DNA from 3 places in the Mesorhizobium sp. M1142 genome. Region 3 is predicted to be linked to each of the others. Evidence: predicted binding sites of a transcription regulator. Region 3 holds the regulator's gene; each other region holds the start of a gene.
What was found. Region 3 encodes LexA, which represses DNA repair genes until DNA is damaged. Its sites were predicted from a motif close to TGTTCNNNNTGTGTTCNG; they were not measured.
Positions count from the first base shown of each region.

Region 1: a site for LexA is predicted at 3,049-3,066, ahead of NKH42_RS00025 (YifB family Mg chelatase-like AAA ATPase). Genes of this name have one in related genera too.
Region 2: a site for LexA is predicted at 2,324-2,341, ahead of NKH42_RS10840 (metallopeptidase family protein). Genes of this name have one in related genera too.

Region 1 covers NZ_JAMYMK010000001.1:4,718-11,106, forward strand. Annotated here, with positions in the region: gene NKH42_RS00020 (malate synthase G) at 1-1,199, shown strand, start outside; gene NKH42_RS00025 (YifB family Mg chelatase-like AAA ATPase) at 1,423-2,955, opposite strand; gene gshB (glutathione synthase) at 3,119-4,060, opposite strand; gene NKH42_RS00035 (GtrA family protein) at 4,281-4,655, opposite strand; gene NKH42_RS00040 (glycosyltransferase) at 4,664-5,671, opposite strand; gene NKH42_RS00045 (GtrA family protein) at 5,799-6,389, shown strand, end outside.
Region 2 covers NZ_JAMYMK010000005.1:139,648-146,036, forward strand. Annotated here, with positions in the region: gene NKH42_RS10825 (DUF6504 family protein) at 1-310, opposite strand, end outside; gene NKH42_RS10830 (ImuA family protein) at 243-1,325, opposite strand; gene NKH42_RS10835 (DUF3800 domain-containing protein) at 1,497-2,249, opposite strand; gene NKH42_RS10840 (metallopeptidase family protein) at 2,483-2,905, shown strand; gene NKH42_RS10845 (DUF1737 domain-containing protein) at 3,200-3,406, opposite strand; gene NKH42_RS10850 (HpcH/HpaI aldolase/citrate lyase family protein) at 3,435-4,316, opposite strand; gene NKH42_RS10855 (DUF4153 domain-containing protein) at 4,595-6,139, shown strand; gene NKH42_RS10860 (response regulator transcription factor) at 6,144-6,389, shown strand, end outside.
Region 3 covers NZ_JAMYMK010000010.1:176,768-183,156, reverse strand. Annotated here, with positions in the region: gene NKH42_RS18485 (ComEC/Rec2 family competence protein) at 1-1,498, shown strand, start outside; gene lexA (transcriptional repressor LexA) at 1,492-2,226, opposite strand; gene kynU (kynureninase) at 2,675-3,922, shown strand; gene NKH42_RS18470 (hormone-sensitive lipase) at 4,019-4,849, shown strand; gene NKH42_RS18465 (molybdopterin molybdotransferase MoeA) at 4,857-6,062, opposite strand; gene moaC (cyclic pyranopterin monophosphate synthase MoaC) at 6,062-6,389, opposite strand, start outside.

The DNA of each region.
Region 1 (6,389 bases), on a different contig from region 3:
CGCTGACCTTGTCCGGCCGCTCGCTGATGCTGGTCAGGAATGTCGGCCACCTCATGACCAATCCGGCGATATTAGACCGCGAAGGCAACGAGGTGCCGGAAGGCATCATGGATGCGGCGCTGACGGTGCTGATCGCGCTGCACGACATCGGCCCGAAGGGGCGGCGCGCCAATTCTCGCGCCGGCTCAATGTATATCGTAAAGCCCAAGATGCACGGGCCCGACGAAGTTGCCTTCGCGGTCGAGATTTTCGACCGCGTCGAAGCGCTGCTCGGCATGGCGAAAAACACCATCAAGATGGGCATCATGGACGAAGAGCGGCGCACCACCGTCAACCTCAAGGAGGCGATCCGCGCCGCGAAAGATCGCGTCGTCTTCATCAACACCGGCTTTCTCGACCGCACCGGCGACGAGATCCACACCTCGATGGAAGCCGGCCCGATGATCCGCAAGGGCGACATGAAACAGGCCGCCTGGATTGCCGCCTACGAAGCCTGGAACGTCGATACCGGCCTCGAATGCGGGCTGGCCGGCCGCGCCCAGATCGGCAAGGGCATGTGGGCGATGCCCGACCTGATGGCGGCAATGCTGGCCGAGAAAATCGCGCACCCCAAGGCCGGCGCCAACACCGCCTGGGTGCCGTCGCCGACGGCAGCAACCCTGCATGCCACGCACTACCACAAGGTCGACGTCCACGCCGTGCAGCAGGCTCTGAAGAGCCGGCCCAAGGCCAGGCTCGACGACATCCTGTCGGTACCGGTGGCAAGGCTGCCGAACTGGTCTCAGGAAGACATCCAGAAGGAGCTCGACAACAACGCGCAGGGGATTCTGGGCTATGTCGTGCGCTGGATCGACCAGGGCGTCGGCTGTTCGAAAGTACCAGATATAAACGACGTCGGCCTGATGGAGGACCGCGCCACGCTGCGCATCTCCTCTCAGCACATCGCCAACTGGCTGCATCACCGCGTCTGCACGCCCGAGCAGGTCATGGAGACGATGAAGCGCATGGCGGCTATCGTCGACCGCCAGAATGAAGGCGATCCGCTCTACCGGCCGATGGCACCGGAATTCGACAAGTCCATCGCCTTCCTCGCCGCCTGCGATCTCGTCTTCAAAGGCCGCGTCCAGCCCAACGGCTACACCGAGCCAGTGCTGCACGCGCGGAGGTTGGAATTGAAGGCGAAAGGGCAGGAGCGATAGTCGCCAGCGTCCCCCTCCCCTCAAGGGGAGGGTGGCCCGAAGGGCCGGGAGGGGTCCTGGGTGCAGTGCGCTGACGCCCATTCTGACGATGCGCCTCGGGAAGAGCACGGCAACGCTCCGCACGCGGATCGGTTTCGAAATACAGCAAGGCCGAGGGTCCCACCACTGACCCCACCCGGCCGCTTCGCGGCCACCCTCCCCTCAAGGGGGAGGGGAGCGTCCCTCACGCCGCTTGTGCCATCCGCTCCGAACTCATGCGGTAGGAAATCGCCTCGGCCAGATGGATGCGGCCGACCGTCTCGCTGGCCTCAAGATCGGCCAGTGTCCGCGCCACCTTCAAGACGCGGTGGTAGGCTCGTGCGGAAAAGCCGAGCTTTTCGCTGGCATCCCTCAGCAGCGACAGGCCGGCGGCATCCGGCATGGCGATCTCCTCGATGACCGACGGCGAGCAATGCGCGTTGGTGGTGGCGGAGGTCGCGCCGAGCCGTTCGAAACGCTCACGCTGGATCGTACGGGCGCGGGCGACGCGTAGTGCCACAGCTGCGCTCTTCTCCGCCCGGTCCGGCCGGATCAGATCGCTGGCCGAGACCGCCGGCACCTCGATCCTGAGATCGATGCGATCGAGCAGCGGGCCGGAAATGCGCGCCTGGTAGTCGGTGCGGCAGCGGTCGCCGCGCAGGCAGCGATAGCCCGGCTCGCCGGCCATGCCGCAGCGGCACGGGTTCATCGCCGCGACCAGCTGGATGCGCGCCGGATAGGTGACGCGATGATTGGCGCGCGCGATCATGCAGTCGCCGGTCTCCAGCGGCTGGCGCAGCGCATCGAGCGCCTGCGGCGAGAATTCGGGAAACTCGTCGAGGAACAGCACGCCGTGATGGGCGAGCGAGGCCTCGCCCGGCCGCACGCGCAACCCGCCACCGACCATCGCCGCCATCGAAGCCGAATGATGTGGCGCGCGGAACGGCCGCCGGTCGGTGAGCTTTCCTTCCCCGAGCTCGCCGGCCACCGAGGCGATCATCGAGACTTCGAGCAATTCCCTGGGCGCCAGCGGCGGCAGGATCGACGGCAGCCGCTGCGCCAGCATCGACTTTCCCGACCCCGGCGGCCCGACCATCAAAAGATTGTGGCCGCCGGCGGCCGCCACCTCCAGCGCCCGCTTGGCGGTCTCCTGGCCCTTGATGTCGGCAAGGTCGGGCAGGTCGCGCGCCGCGGCATGGATGCCGGCTTCCGGCCGTGACAGAACTTGCGTGCCGCGAAAATGATTGGCGATGGCAATCAGGCTGCGCGGCGCCAATATGTCGAAATCCTTGCCGGCCCAGGCCGCTTCCGGCCCGCAGGCGAACGGGCAGATCAGGCCCTTGCCTTCGGCATTGGCGCCTATCGCCGCCGGCAGCGCGCCGGCCACCGCGGCAATGGTGCCGTCGAGCGATAATTCACCAAGCACGACATAGCCGGCCAGCATGTCGCCCGGAATGGCGCCGAGCGCCGCCATCAGCCCGAGCGCGATCGGCAAATCGTAGTGGCTGCCTTCCTTCGGCAGGTCGGCGGGTGCCAGATTGACGGTGACCTTCTTCGACGGCATCGACAGGCCGGATGCATGAAGTGCTGCCTGCACCCGCTCGCGGCTTTCGGCTACAGCCTTGTCGGCCAGCCCGACGATGTGCATGTTGACCTTGCCCGGCGCGATCATCACCTGCACGTCGACCGGCACGGCCTCGATGCCTTGGAAAGCAACCGTGCGAACCCGCGCCACCATGTCTTCACCCCGGATGCAGGCTTTTGCCCCAAGCCTTTGCGATCATGCCGCGAACGGCGTCACCGGAGACAACCACAGATTTCCGGCGAAGGCAAGAACATTTGGGGAACGGCTGAACGCAACGGCTGCGATGGTTTGCAACGCGGCCGCTCGCGAAGCGAGGCTAGCTCCGCTTCTCCTCCACCGCATTCCAGAACAGGCTGGCGATGTCGGCGCCGCCGAAGCGCTGCACTTCGCGTATGCCGGTCGGTGAGGTCACGTTGATCTCGGTCATGTAGTCGCCGATGACGTCGATGCCGACGAGGATGAAGCCGCGCTCCTTCAGCGAGGGGCCGATGCGGGCGCAGATCTCGCGTTCGCGTTCCGTCAGCTCGGTCTTTTCGGCGCGGCCGCCGACATGCATGTTGGAGCGCGAATCGTGCTCGGCCGGCACGCGGTTGATGGCGCCGACAGGCTCGCCGTCGATCAGGATGATGCGCTTGTCGCCAGCCCGCACCTCCTTGAGGTAGCGCTGCACGATGTAGGGTTCGCGGAACATCTGGCCGAACATTTCGAGCAGCGAGGCGAGGTTGCGGTCGGCCTCATGCAGGTGGAAAATGCCGGCGCCGCCATTGCCGTAGAGCGGCTTGACGATGATATCGCCGAACTCCTTGCGGAAGGCGGCGACCTCGAACGGATCCTTGGTGATCAGCGTATCCGGCATCAGGTCGGGAAATTCGGTGACGAAGATTTTTTCCGGGCTGTTGCGCACCCAGGCCGGGTCGTTGACCACCAGCGTCTTCGGATGGATGCGCTCGAGGATATGCGTGGTGGTGATGTAGTTCATGTCGAAGGGTGGATCCTGCCGCAAAAGGATGACGTCCATCTCCGAAAGATCGGTGCGGACTTCTTCGCCCAGCGAATAATGGTTGCCCTTCTCGTCGCGGACCTGCATCGCCTCGATACGGGCAAACACCTTGCCATCGCGCAGCGACAGCCGGTTGGGCGTGTAGTGGAACAGCTGGTGCCCGCGCCGCTGCGCTTCCAGCGACAGCGCAAACGACGTGTCGCCGGCAATCGACACGGTGGAGATGTGGTCCATCTGGACGGCGACTTTCAGGGGCATGGGTGCTCTCCGGCGCACTTGGAGCGACGTGCGTCCACCTGGACGCACATACGCTCCAACATTCTTGAATCTATGCATCGTGCTTTCCGAAAATAGATTCCGATTTTTCGGGCCGATGCATCGACGAGAGCGATATAAGGAAATCGGCGGCCTCTGCCAATCGGCCAAGGTCATGATAAGGCTGCGCTTCGCTTGGCGCAGGCCCCAATGCGATGTGCGTTCAGCGGTCGAAGACCAGCCTGGAATAGCCGAGGAAGGACAGCGCCATGGCAACCAGTGAGGCGACCGCAAGGGCGACGAGCGGCGGCACCATCGGCAGCGCGAACAGCATGGCGCAATAGACGAGATAATTGACGAGGCTGGTGGCAATGCCGACGCCGCCATAGCGTGCGCCCTCTTGCGCGACGCCGCGGCTGGAAGGCGAGAAGGTCAGATGGCGGTTGATCAGCCAGGTGACGGACAGGGCAAAACCGATCGAGATGATGCGAGCCGCGAAGGGGCCAAGCGGCGCTATCGCCAACACCAGCCAAAGCGCCGCCGTGTCGGCGACCAAGCCGATGCCGCCGGCGACAATGAAGCGGGCGAGGCGTCCCATTTAGAGATCTAAGCCGCCCGCGGGGTCTTGCGCGGTCCGGCCTTCAAAGTCGCGAGCGCGCTTGCGCGTTCACGTTCGACGCGGCCGGAAGGCATCGACAGATAGAAGATGCGCTTCTGCTCGGCCCGGCCGCGCGACACCGAATCGAGGATTACCCCGGTCACCGCCGCCAGCATCGACAGCAGCAGCAGCCCGACCGACAGCACCCACGTCGGCATGCGCGGCACAAGCCCGGTTTCGGCGAACTCGATCAGCACCGGCGCCATCAGAAACAGGCTTGATGCCAGGAAGAACACTGAAAAAGCGCCGAAGAAACGCAGCGGCTGCGTCTCCTTCATCAGCATGGCGAACATCCACAGGATCTTCGCGCCGTCGCGAAAGGTCGATAGCTTCGACGAGGAGCCTTCCGGCCGTCGGCCATAGTCGAGCCCGATCTCGCTGACCGGCAGTTTGAGTTGTGAGGCGTGCACCGACATTTCCGTCTCGATCTCGAAGCCGCCGGAAACCGCAGGAAAGCTCTTGACGAAGCGCCGAGTGAAGGCGCGGTAGCCGGAGAAGATATCGGTGAAGTCGGAGCCGAACAGCCGCTTGTAGAGGCTGTTGAAGATGCGGTTGCCGAAGGCATGACCGGTCCTGCCGCCATCGTCGGTGACGCCGCGCCTTGTGCCCACCACCATGTCGGAGCGCTCGGTCAGCAGCGTGTTGATCAGTTGCGGCGCGTCCTCCGGCGCATAGGTGCCGTCGCCGTCGGCCATCAGGTAGATGTCGGCCTCGATGTCGGCGAACATGCGGCGCACGACATTGCCTTTGCCCTGGCGCGGCTCGCGCACCACGATGGCGCCGGCGGCGCGGGCTCGGAGCGCCGTCAGGTCGCGCGAATTGTTGTCGTAGACATAGATCGCGGCGGAAGGCAGCGTTTCGCGAAAGCGCCGCACCACTTCGCCGATCGTCAGCTCCTCATTGTAGCAGGGCAGCAGCACGGCGATGCTCGGCTCATGGCGCACGTCTTGTGGCATTTTCGTCTCCGGATGCCCCGTGAGGCCCTGACCGCTCAAACGCTGGCCTCGCTCGGGCGGCTTTACTATTTATTGAAGCTGTTAAGGCTAGGTTTAAGCCGCCCCGTATTCCTCCAAAGGTCCTGATATGAGCACAGCCGACGATGGCGCCTTCATTTGGAGGTCCGATATCGCGCTGGCGCTGCTTGCCACGGTGCTGGCAACTGCCGTCAATGCCTTTGCCGGCTTCCCGGCACTGACCAATGCCGGCGGCGACAACGACAATCTGCTGCGCCTCGTCGAAGTTCGCGACATGCTCGCCGGCCAAAGCTGGTTCGATCTCCACCAGTACAGGATGGGCCTGCAAGGCGGCTTCGTCATGCACTGGTCGCGCCTGGTCGATGCGCCGATCGCCGCCATCATCATCGCCGTATCGGCCCTGACCGGCAGCGCGGCGCTTGCCGAGAATGTCGCGCAAGTGCTGTGGCCGGCGCTGCTCTTCTGCCTGACCGTATTTTTCACGGCTCGCGCCGCGCGCAGCTTTGCCGGGTGCGGCGCTGTGCTGCCGGCTGTCATCGTCGGCGCTGCCGCACTGCATTTCCTCGGCATTTTTTCGCCTGGCGCGCTCGATCACCACAATATCCAGCTGATGCTGAGCATGGCCAGCCTGAGCTTGTTGCTTGAAGCGCCATTGCGCAAGGCGGCGGCATTGCTCTCCGGCCTATGCGCCGGGCTGATG
Region 2 (6,389 bases), on a different contig from region 3:
GATGGAAAAAACGCGACAGGATATCGTCCAGCATCGAGCGTTCGCCGCCGAAAAGATGGGTGCAGCCGGTGACGTCGAGATAGAGGCCGTCGGTCCCGTCAAGCGCCACCAGCGGGGTATAGCGGTCGCACCAGTCGGCGAGGCCTTCGAGCAGGCGCCGGTCGGCCTCCGGATCGGCCTCCACGATGTCGATCGAGGGATGCATGGCGCGTGCGTCGGCTATGCCCATGCCGCGCTTCAGATTAAGCGCCTCGGCCCGCTCGTCGAGGGCGGCGATGCGCTGGGCGTTCCGGTCGCGGTGACTGATCACCAGCGGCAGGTGATCCGACGGCCGGGAACGCCAGGACCGCCCCAGACGCTGCCGCAGGATTCTCTCGGCGGCGAGATGCGGAAACCACAGGGATAGGATTCTTTGGCCGTTCTGGGGCCCATTCCTGAGACCTTCCTTGCTCGCCCCGTCTTTCTTCGAATATGCGTTCATCGGGGTTCCACTCCAGTGTGAATTTTCCGGGCAAGGCCGTGCGGCTCTTGCCGATGGCGACGGTGAAGGCGGGCCGGCCGATCGAGCCGGCGAGCGGCCCGGCAAGCGTCTTACGCGTTGCCGCCGGTGCCGCCGACAGGATGAGGCGGACGGGCGCTGCCGTCGGTTCGGGCTCGCCGGCCTGGCGCAGCAGGAACAGCGGCCGGCCCGCACTCTGCGCGCGGGCGTGCAGCCGCCGCGTCGCGGTGAGGTCAAGCCGCTGCGGGCTGCCGCGGATTTCGAGGATGACGGCGGCCAGCGCCGTCATCCGGGCAGCCTCCTCGGCGATCCACAGCGCATCGAGCAGCCTTGGCGCCTCGGAAAACAGCAATTGCTCCGGCTCGATGCCGAAGAAGGCGTGAAGCCCCCTGGCATAGGGAAAGCCGGCCTCGCGGAAAACCTCTGATGTGCCGATCCACAGCACCGGCAATCGCGGCCCCTGGCTTAGGATCAGGCTGACGAGCGACAAGGCAAAACCGGCAACGACCCCGGCATCGCGGGTCGCGGCGCCATGAAACTCGCTCACCGCCGCCTTCGGCAGGCCGCCGCTCAGCGCAGCATCGAGGCGCTCGGCGCCGGTGCGCAAAAACGCATCGGGCGGCGCCACGGCGAGGCCGCGCCGGACAATGGTCAGATTCCGAGCGGGTGTCGGATGCCGAGAGGGTGTCAGACTCTGACGAGGGACATCCGCGTCAAACGACGAACTGGCCGGCGCCTCCAGGCGCTCGGGCAAGGTCCCTTCGATCTTCGCGATCTGGCGGCGCAGGGCAAAAACAGTCTCCCGCGCCACGGCGCTTGTCGCCATGACGGTCAGCTTCCACTCACAATTGTTCCCGTTATGTTCCTATAGATTCCAGAGGCCGCCCGAAGAGTCAAGCGGAGTCATGGGGAATTTATTCCCAGAAAGAGCAATCCGAGCTTTTCAAGGAAACCGCTCGGGAGCCTGGGGTTGATAAAAAGGGGGCGGCTTTTGACTCTAGCCTGAAGCCAATTCTGAAGCGACGCGTCTCAAATATTGGGCGGTAAAGTCGGCGATTTGATCGACTTCTTCATCGTCATATTTGCGAAAGCTAAAGCGGCTGAAGCTAGGGTCGATAGCTTGGAGGGTTTTTCGTAGGGGACCGCGAAAATTCCTCATTTGATGGTTCCCCTCATATGCCAATACGTCTGCGCATTGAAGCGGTGGGTGCCTAGTTTTTGAGCCGAAATTGAAAGTCGCCGATTTTCCCGGAAAATGCCGCTGGACTTGCTGGAACGCCTCAGTCGCCGCCGCGCTGTACTGGTTGGCTTCATGGACGAATGCGATGTTATCGTGGCCTTCCGATGCGAGTTTCTCCCACGTGCTGCGAAGGGCCCATTGCAGGCAGATGTAGTACCAGCCGCGTACCATGTCTTCCGGCTTGATGGCTAAGCTATGTTTGTGAGCCAAGACCTCGCTCAGTTTCCGCCTGTCGACGGCGGCGATAATGCCCCGAATGTAGTGGTTTTTGACTACCGGCAGGATGCGCTTGACGTGTCTATCTCGCTCTTCACGGGTCCACCCTTCGTACTCCCCATGCCTGTTATGGCAATCGACCGAGTGGTGAATTTTTATCGGCGCCTTCGCCACGATCCACTCGAGGGTCCAGATCTGCCAGTCTTCTTTTGAAGCCCAAACGGCGGATACGGAAAGAATTTGCGAGTCATGGTCAGTGCCAGATTCGTCTAGGTAGACCTCAATCACGACCACCAAACCTTCCCGAGGGGCAAGAAAGGTGTCGCGGAACTCTAGGACGCGCCTTCCACCATTTCCGTCGACTCATCGGCTCGAAATTTGTTCAGCACGGTACCACCTCCTCAGTGCGTACGCGAATTACGACACGCTGAATTTATTCCTGCTTATGATCCTGGGGCAAAGGCGGCAGCCCGACCATTTGCCGAGTTCGGCCTGAAAGCCTATATGCCGGGATCAAAGGACAAAGCATGGCTCGCATCTACCAAACACGCATCTGGCACGACCAGCTTTCGCCAACGATGGAGGAAATCGAGCTCCTGGCGCTGGAGGCCTATGCCCATCTGCCGGAGGACTTTCGCAAGTTGACCGGCGAGATCGTCATTCAGATCGCCGAATTCCCGACCGACGAGATCATGGACGACCTTTCGCTGGAAACGCCCTTCGACCTGCTCGGCCTGTTCGAGGGGCGCGGCATCGCCGAGCGCTGGAATCCGCAGACCGGCGAGGGGCCGAACCGCATCACCCTCTATCGTCGCGCCATCCTCGACTACTGGGCCGAGAACGAGGAAACGCTGGGCGACATCGTCACCCATGTGCTGATCCACGAGATCGGCCACCATTTCGGCCTGTCGGACGACGATATGGAGAAGATCGAAGAGGCAGCGGAGTGAGCGACCCCGCTCCTCGTCATCCTGGGGCGGAGCAAGGAGCGAAGCGACGCGGCGCAGACCCCAGGATCCATGCCGTGATAGTGATGCAGTGCGCCGGCGGTGCAGAACCGAACGCTCATCATCCCGTTCTGGGTAACGGGGCTATCCCGATCGGTGGTAGATCACACTAGACTAATCCTGATCCGCCGTGCCCTTCGGCAGAGGTAACGGCATGGATCCTAGGGTACTCCGCGACGTCGCTTCGCGACTGCTACGCCCTAGGATGACGAAGGACGAGCGCTTCAGCGAACCTCCCTACCAATCGCTGAGCTTGGTGTCGGGGCCGTATTCCTGGCCCTCGATGTCCTTCACCACGGCCTGGCCGCAGCGCATGGTCTTGGCTTCCTGGTCATAGGCATAGGTCGGCGAGCCGAACAGGTGCCAGCCCTTGTTCAACGCCGCCGTCACCTTGTGGCAGAAGCTGGAATCGTCCGGACCGGACAGAAAACGGTAGAGTTTCATTCTTCAATCCTGTCGTCAGTTGCGTTAGTCATGCGCGAACAGCGGCGGCCTTCGCCAGCAGTTTTTCGGCCTGCGCCAGATGCAGCCGCTCGACCATCTTGCCGTTCAGCGCAACTACCGCCCTACCGGTATTTTGGGCGAGCGCGAAGGCATCCTTGACCGCGCGCGCTTCGGCTATTGCTTCGGGCGACGGTGCAAAGGCGCGGTTCGCGGCTTCGATCTGAGCCGGATGGATCAGCGACTTGCCGTCAAAACCCATGGCGGCCGCTTCCGTGCACTCGCGCGCAAACCCGTCCATATCGCGAAAATCATTGAAGACACCATCGAGCAGGTCGAGGCCGCCGGCGCGCGCGGCGAGCACCATCTGCATCAGCCATGGAACGAGATAGCGCCGATCGGGCGTGGCGAGAATGCCGGTGTCCTTGACCAGGTCGTTCGTTCCGGCAACGAAACAAACCAGTCGAGAGGCCGGGTCGCGGCCGAGCTCAGCGATCGGCCCGATATTGAGCAGCGCCCTGGGCGTCTCGATCATCGCCCATAGCTTGACTTCGTCGGCGATAAAATTGTCGTCGAGCACGTCGCCGGCCTCGAGAATGTCGCGCGGCGTGTCGACCTTGGGCAGCAGGATGGCGTCGGGCGAGCATTTTGCCGCGGCCAGCAGGTCGGCGCCGCCCCACTCGCTCGACAGCGCGTTGATGCGCACGACCATCTCGCAGCGCCGGTTGGAATGGCCGGCGAAAATCGCCACCAGCTTTTCGCGCGCGGAAGGCTTGTCGGCCGGGGCGACGGCGTCCTCGAGATCGATGACGACGGTATCGCAGGCCAGCGATTGGATCTTGGCCAGCGCCTTGTCGTTCGAAGCCGGGACGTAAAGCACCGAGCGGCGCGGGCGGTAGCTTTCGGTGGTCATCTCCGATCTATGCCGTCTGCAGCCGGCCGAGGCAAGCCGTGCATAAAAACTGCACGCAACTTCGGAAAATCTCCTCGTCTCCGCCCCGCTTGCCACCCGACCGGATGCGACAAGGGCGGCATGCAAGAGCAAACGAACTCCCGTTGGTCCCTGCCGTACCGGCTTCGCCGCGAAAGCTGGTGGCTCGTCGATCCGCCCCGGACTTCGGTAAACCTCCTCCCTTTCGTCCGGAAATCCCCGCCCACCGGCCGCATCAAAGCCGCCGAGAAAGCCCGATCATGATAGTATTCCTCCCGGCGGCGCCGAGCTATTGCAACCGCTTCGGCGTTGCCGTCCTGCTCGTCGCGCTGGCCGATTTTTTCTTCTATGGCCAACCGGCGGGCATCACGCTTTTCCTGTTCGGCGTTGCGATTGCCGCGGCGAGCATGGCTCTCCATCCTCTCGGCTCCTTCAACGATGGCAAATTCTGGTTCAAGCCGGTTGCGCTGCTCATGGCGCTGCTGCCGCTTGTGGAAAATGTCAGCGCACTGTCCGTCTCGATCGCGCTGGCGGGGCTGGCCATCTTCGCGCTTTCACTGGCCGGACGGTTGCGGCGCGGCCTTGCCCGTATTGCCGGCCAACTCTCGCTGTTCCTGCTTGCAACGCCATTTCGGCTCGTCCTTGATTTCTTCCGCTGGCGCACGGCGGCGCGGCGGCTTGGCCGGCGGCGCGTGCGCCTTGCGGCGATCGCCGTCTGGGTCATGCCGCTGGGCCTCGGCGCAGTGTTCCTCGCGCTGTTCGGCGCCGCCAATCCGGTCATTGAATATTGGTTCTCGCTGATCGACCTGATGGCACTGCTCGACCTCGTCCAGCTGCCACGTCTCGCCTTCTGGCTGTTCGTGCTTGCCTGCGTCTGGGCATTTCTGCAGCCGCGCCTGCCGCGCTTTCTCCGCCGCCGCAGGGTGTCGCCAGCCAGCGCACCGGCGACGCCGGCCACCAGGACCACCATCGAGGACATCGTCTTCGGCAAGGCCGCTATCCTCCGCGCGCTCGTCGTCTTCAACATCCTGTTCGCGGTGCAGAGCGCACTCGACGCCACCTATCTGTGGGGCGGCATCGCGCTTCCAGACCGGCTGACCTATGCCGCCTACGCGCATCGCGGCGCCTATCCGCTGATCGTCACGGCGCTGCTGGCCGCCGGCTTCGTGCTGGCGGCGCTGCGGCCGGGAAGTGCGACCTCCGGCGATCCGCTCATCCGCCGGCTGGTTTATGCCTGGGTGGCGCAGAACATCCTCCTGGTGGTCTCGTCGATCCTGCGGCTCGATCTCTATGTCGGTATCTATGCGCTGACCTATTGGCGTGTCGCTGCGTTCGTCTGGATGGGGCTGGTGGCGGCGGGCCTTGTCCTGATCATAGCCCGCATCGCGCGCGAAAAGTCCAACGAATGGCTGTTTGCCGCCAATCTTCTGACGCTATCGGCGACGCTCTATGCCTGCTCGTTCATCAACTTTGCCGCGCTGATCGCCAACTACAATGTCGACCATTGCTTCGAAATGACCGGCCAAGGCACCCAGCTCGACGTCTGGTACCTGCGCTCGCTCGGGCCCGGCGCCTTGCCAGCGCTCGATCGCTTCGTCCAGCACCAGAGCAGGACGGTTTCCGCGGAGGATGCCTCCATCCGCGAACTCGCCGGCTGGTATGCACAGGACGAAGCACGCTTCCGCGCCGGCCAGGAAAACTGGCGGGGCTGGAGCTTTCGTGACTGGCGGCTCAACCGCGCCCTCGACAGGCGTGGCCCGTTCGTGGTTCCTCCGATGTCCGAACCCTTCATGCCGGGCCGCTGATTTGATGCCGAACCACATACTGGTCGCCGACGACGACCCGCACATTCGCGAAATCATCTGCTTCGCGCTGGAAAAGGCCGGCATGAAAACGCTGGCGGTGCCGGACGGCGCGGCTGCCCTGCAGGCGATAGAGCGCCATGCGCCCGATCTCGTCGTGCTCGACATCGGCATGCCGGAAATGGACGGGCTGGAAGTGTGCCGGCGGCTGCGCCACACATCCGACCTGCCGGTGCTGTTCCTGTCCGCGCGG
Region 3 (6,389 bases):
TCCCGAGGAGATCAACGAAGCGATGCGGCGTACAGGCATCTACCACATCATCTCCATCTCGGGGCTGCATATGGCGTTGGTCGCCGGCACCATCATGGCGCTGCTGCGCGGCGCCTTTGCGCTGTTTCCCGACTTCTCATCGCGACGGCCGGTCAAGAAATATGCCGCAGCCGCCGCGCTTTTTTCGATCGCGGCGTACCTCGTCTTTTCCGGCGTTGTGGTGGCGGCCGAACGCAGCTTCATCATGCTGGCGGTGATGCTCATCGCCGTGCTGTTCGACCGGGCCGCGCTCACCATGCGCAATCTGGCGATCTCGGCCATCGCGGTCATTCTGGTGTCGCCGCACGAGGTGGTCGGTCCGAGCTTCCAGATGTCCTTCGCCGCGACGGCGGCCCTTGTCGGCGCCTATGCCGGCTGGTCCGATTACCGCACCGGCAGGGCCACCACGCCGCCGCCCCGGCGATCGCCGCTACGCTTGGCCACGCGAAAGGTCCTGCTGGGCATGGGCGGCCTGGCGATGACCTCGATCATTGCAGGGAGCGCCACGGCGCTTTTCGCCATATGGCATTTCCAGCGCGTAGCGCCGCTCAGCCTGTTCGCCAATCTGGCCATCATGCCTATCGTCTCACTGGTCGTCATGCCCTTCGCCGTGCTCAGCGCGCTGGCGATGCCGTTCGGCGCGGATGGGCCTTTCCTTTACGTGATGGGCAAAGGGCTGACGGCGATGATCGCCCTGTCCGGTTGGATCTCCGAGCGCTCGCCGATCGATGCGGTGGGTCTGATTTCGCTGAGATCTGTCCTTCTGGTGACGATCGCCCTCGTCGTTGCCAGCATGGCGACGACCTGGTTGCGGCTCGCGGCAATTCCTTTTGCGCTCGCCGGCTTGCTAACGACAACGCAGACGCGCGTACCCGACGTATTGATCTCGGAGGACGCACGGCTGGTCGCGCTGCCGATCGGCAGCGGTGAGCTCGCCGTCAACCGGGCACGCCCGAATGAGTTCACGATCGACAACTGGAAACGCGCGCTCACATCAGAGGCTATCGTCGCGCCGGAAACACCTGGAAAGAACGATCCGCAATTCGACATTGCCGATCCGGCCGACCTACCGCCGGGCATGCCGTTCATTTGCACGGACGGTCTCTGCCTCGCCAGGCATCCATCCGGCGCGATCATTGCGCAAGCCAAGGACCGCGATACCGCACGGCCAGCCTGCGCCTTCGCCAGCTTGATCGTCATCGACGACGCCACCGCCCATAATCCCTGCTACTACGACCGGCTGGTCCTCGTCGTCACCAAACGGCAACTGGCGCGCGCGGGAAGTGCGGCCGTCTATTTCGATCCACAAGCGGCAACACGCGCCGAAATCCGCTTCGCCGTCGAAAAATCATACCGGCCCTGGCACGTGCAGCGGAAATTTTCACGCGCGGCGCGCGGCCTGCCGCCATACCGCAGAGCCGACAATCCAAAAGCCGGCACCAAGGGCGCAACTCAGTAGCGGCGGATCAGCCCAACGAGCTTGCCCTGCACCTTGACCCTGTCTGGTCCAAAGATGCGCGTCTCGTAGGCCGGATTGGCGGCCTCCAGGGCGATCGAGGCGCCCTTGCGGCGGAACCGCTTCAGCGTCGCTTCCTCCTCGTCGACCAAGGCCACCACGATCTCACCGGGGCTCGCCGTATCGGCGTTGCGGATGATCACCGTGTCGCCGTCGAAAATGCCAGCCTCGATCATCGAATCGCCTTTGACCTCGAGCGCATAATGCTCGCCGCCCATGATCATATCCGGCGGCACCGAAATCGAATGCGTCTGGTGCTGGATAGCATCGATCGGCACACCAGCGGCGATGCGGCCCATTACCGGGATCGAAACGGCGGCGACGACATCGTCGTCATTGCCGGCTGCAGGGACGCGCGACGATGTGGGCTTGCCCTGCCGAGGGGCACCTTGCCCAAGACTGCCCTGGATGACACTCGGCGAGAACTTGCGTGCCGCATTGAGGCCGGGGGCGATCGAGTCAGGCAGGCGTAGTACCTCCAGCGCACGGGCCCGGTTGGGCAAACGGCGAATGAAGCCGCGCTCCTCCAGCGCCGTAATCAGTCGGTGGATTCCGGATTTGGAAGCCAGGTCGAGCGCTTCCTTCATCTCGTCGAAGGAAGGTGGGATACCGCTTTCCTTCAACCTTTCGTGGATGAACATAAGCAGTTCGTGTTGTTTGCGTGTCAGCATAGCGACCCCCAACAGAATCAGAAAACAAACCCAGAACAGACACTATCTGTTCCAGTTGTGTTCCGCAACTGTTTAAAGTTTAATGAATGCGTTAAGGCTCGGGAAACAAACGACGTCCCCTACCGGCGTACCGTATTTTCACCGCCGCGAGCCTCATCCCCTTGATTCTGCTTTCGTTTGCGCCGTTCTGGCCTCCTTGAAGGCGGCACTGGCATCGGCCGTCGGTCGGCAAAGGGCACGGAATTGAACCCGTATCGACTGTGCGGTTTGGTCAATGCACCGTGAACGAAACGAACTCAAAACGCCAACCTCGGGCTAACTCCAGGTTTCCACCGCCTGGTCAGGCTGCTTCTCGCCGGTGGAGCCTTGCTACGCGCTACCCGGTAATGGAAGAACAGTTGATGCGTGTCCGGCGTTGCGTTGGATTTTTTGAGGGAGCAGGCAAATCATGACGGGAATTCCCGATCTCGTGGCCGTAAAGGCGATGGATGCCGCGGATCCGCTGGGCGCGATGCGCGACCGCTTTGTCTTGCCGCAAGGAGTGATCTATCTCGACGGCAATTCGCTAGGAGCTGCTTCACGTGCCGCTTTCGATGAATTGTACAAGGCCGCGACCGAAGAATGGTCGCATGATCTCATCCGCGCATGGAACACGGCCGGCTGGTTCAACATGCCGCTTGAACTTGGCGACCAGCTAGGGCGCCTGATCGGTGCCGCGGTCGGCCAGACGGTGGTCTGCGATACGACGTCGGTCAACATCTACAAGCTGCTGCACGCCGCCATGGCCATGCGACCGGAGCGGCAGGTCATCGTCGCCGAGGGCGATAGTTTTCCGACAGACCTCTACATGGCTGAGGGTGTGGTTTCGACGCGAAAAGATGCGCTGCTGCGCCTCTCGGGGGTCGACGCGCCGACCATCGAAGAGCTGATCGACGAACGCACCGCGGTGGTGCTGGTCAACCACGTCAACTACAAGTCGGGCGAACTGCGCGACATGCCGACGCTGACGCGCAGGGCTCAGGAAGCCGGGGCGATGATCGTCTGGGATCTCTGCCACACCGCCGGCGCGATGCCAGTCGAGCTCGACAAGGCAAACGCCGATTTTGCCGTTGGCTGCACCTACAAATATCTGAATGGCGGCCCGGGCGCGCCTGCCTTCATCTATGTGGCTGAGCGGCATCTTTCCGACATCCAGCAGCCGCTCACCGGCTGGTGGGGCCATGCACGGCCCTTCGCCTTCGAGCCAGGCTATGCGGCCGGCACCGGCATCCGCCGGTTTCTGTGCGGCACCCAGCCGGTCCTGTCGATGCGCACGCTGAAGGGCGCGCTCGACATCTGGAACGATGTCGACATGACGGCGGTGCGCAAGAAGAGCATCGCGCTGGCGGATCTGTTCATCGAGCTTGTCGAGGCAAAGTGCGGCACTTACGGGCTCACGCTCGAAAGCACGCGCGATGGGGAAAAACGCGGCAGCCAGATTTCATTCATGCATGAGCATGGCTACCAGGTCATGCGCGCGCTGATCGAACGTGGCGTGATCGGCGATTTTCGCGCGCCATCGACCATGCGCTTCGGCTTCACCCCGCTCTATGTCGGCTATGCCGATGTCTGGCAGGCCGTCAAAGTGCTTGAGGATATCCTGCGCACCGGTGCGTGGAAGGATGCGCGCTTCGCCATCAAAGCAGCTGTCACTTGAGATTGATGCGAGAGCTGGAATCGTGAGGCTGGCGACGACGTGCCGCGCGATGCTCACGGCTAGGTTGCAAGGCCATATTGCCAGGGAGGGCGCAGGGTGTTCGAACGTCACATTGCCGATTGGGACAACGCCTATGCCAACGGCGCCAACATAGCCGGCAGCGATCGCTGGCCGGCGGCCTGGATCGAGCCCGCGCGGGTTTTCCGCGACGTGCTTTCGACCGAGGGCAGGGCGCGGCTCGACATGGCCTATGGCGACAACCCACGCAACCGGCTCGATCTTTTCCTGCCGGCCATCAAGCCCAAGGGACTCGTGGTGTTCGTTCATGGCGGCTACTGGATGGAATTCGACAAGAATTTCTGGTCGCATCTTGCCGCTGGCCCTGTTGATCGCGGCTATGCGGTGGCGATGCCGTCCTACACGCTCTGTCCGCAGATACGCATTGGCGGAATCGTCAAGGAAGTCGGCGCGGCGATCGGCAAGGCGGCGGCGATGGTCCCAGGGCCGCTGATGCTGACCGGGCACTCGGCCGGCGGCCATCTTGTTAGCCGGATGGTTACGGCGACGACGCCGCTGGCGCCCGAAGTCGTCCGGCGCGTTCGTCACGTGGTGTCGATCTCGGGGGTGCATGATTTGCGCCCGATCATGCGCACCGGCATGAACAAGACGATCGCGATCGATGAGGCCGAGGCGCAGGCCGAAAGCCCGGTGCTGCTGCGCCCGATGGACAAGGCCCGCCTGACCTGCTGGGCCGGCGGCGGCGAGCGCGCCGAATTCCTGCGTCAGAGCGCGTTGCTGGCCAACATCTGGATCGGCCTGGGTACCGCGACCAGCTCGGTCGTCGAGCCTGACCGGCATCATTTCAACATCATCGACGGTTTGGCCGATCCAGACCATCCGCTGACCCGGACCTTGATCTCGGAGTGAGGCAGGTTCAGCGTAGCATCAGCACGTCGCAGGGGGAGCCCGCCGCCGCGGCAGGCGCGAACGGCGCGCGAACGATCAGCCCGTTGGCATCGGCCAGCATTTTCAGCATCGAGGAGTCCTGGATGCCGAACGGCGTCGCCACGAGCGTACCGGCGTCATCTATGACAACAGCCCGCACATAATCTTGCCTGAGATCGTTGGCCGGCATGGCGGCACCGAGCCGTGCCCGACGTATATCCTGCTGAAAGGCGCGGCCGCCGAGCCGCGCCAGCAGCGGCTTCAGGAAGAGCTGAGTGCAGACCAGGCTTGCCACCGGATTGCCGGGCAGGCCGATGCAGCGAATGTCTCCCAGCCGCCCGAACATCAGTGGCTTGCCCGGCCGCATGGCGATCTTCCAGAAATCGAGCGTCATGCCTTGCCCGGTCAGCACGTCATGCACGAAGTCGTGGTCACCGACCGAGGCACCGCCCAGCGTGACGATGACGTTCGCGCCAGCCTTCACGGCCTTTTCAACCAGCGCAGCGATCGCCTCCCTGCGGTCCGGCGCGATGCCAAGGTCGAGCGCCCGCGCACCGACCGACTGTGCGGCGGCAGCGACACCATAGGCGTTGGAGCAGATGATCTGGTCGGGGCCAAGATCGCTGCCCGGCGGCAGCAATTCGTCGCCGGTGGCGATGATGGCGACCAGCGGCCGTTTGACCACGCGCACCTCGGGGTGATTGGCCGATGCCGCCAGCGACAAGGCCGCCGGGTCGAGCAGGCGGCCTTTGGGCAGCAGGACATCGCCCTTGGCGAAATCGAGCCCGAGGCGGCGGATGTTGCGCCCCTGCACCGTCGGTTCCGTCACTTCGACGCTGCCGCCACCGAGATCGCGGACGTTCTCCTGGATGACGATAGTGTCGGCGCCTTCGGGAAGCGGCGCGCCGGTAAAGATGCGCACGGCCTGCCGCTGCTGCACCGTTCCGGCAAAGCCGCGTCCGGCCGGCGCCATGCCGACCACCGAAAGCTTTGCCGGTACGGACGCGATATCGGCCGCCCGCACGGCATAGCCGTCCATGGCGGAGGCGTTGAACGGCGGCTGGGTGCGGAGCGCCACAACCGGCTCCGCCAGCACGCGGTCGGCGGCATCCAGCAGTGCGACGCGTTCGCCCGGCAGCGCTGCTGCGCCGTCCAGCAGGCGCTCGAGCGCCTCGGCAACTGGGACCAGCGCCATTATCGGCCTGCCTCGGTGGCCTCGTCTCCGGTGATCTTGTAGTCGCCGGATTTACCGCCGGTCTTTTCAACCAGCCTGATGCCGGAGATGACCATGGCGCGGTCGACCGCCTTGGCCATGTCGTAGATGGTCAGGCAAGCGACCGAGACGGCACTCAAGGCCTCCATTTCAACGCCGGTCTTGCCGATGACGCGGGTCAATGCCGTCACCTTCAGGCCGGGCAGTGCGGCGTCCGGCTCGATATCGACAGATATCCTGGTCAGCAGCAGCGGATGGCAAAGCGGGATCAGTTCATGCGTCTTCTTGGCCGCCATGATGCCGGCAATG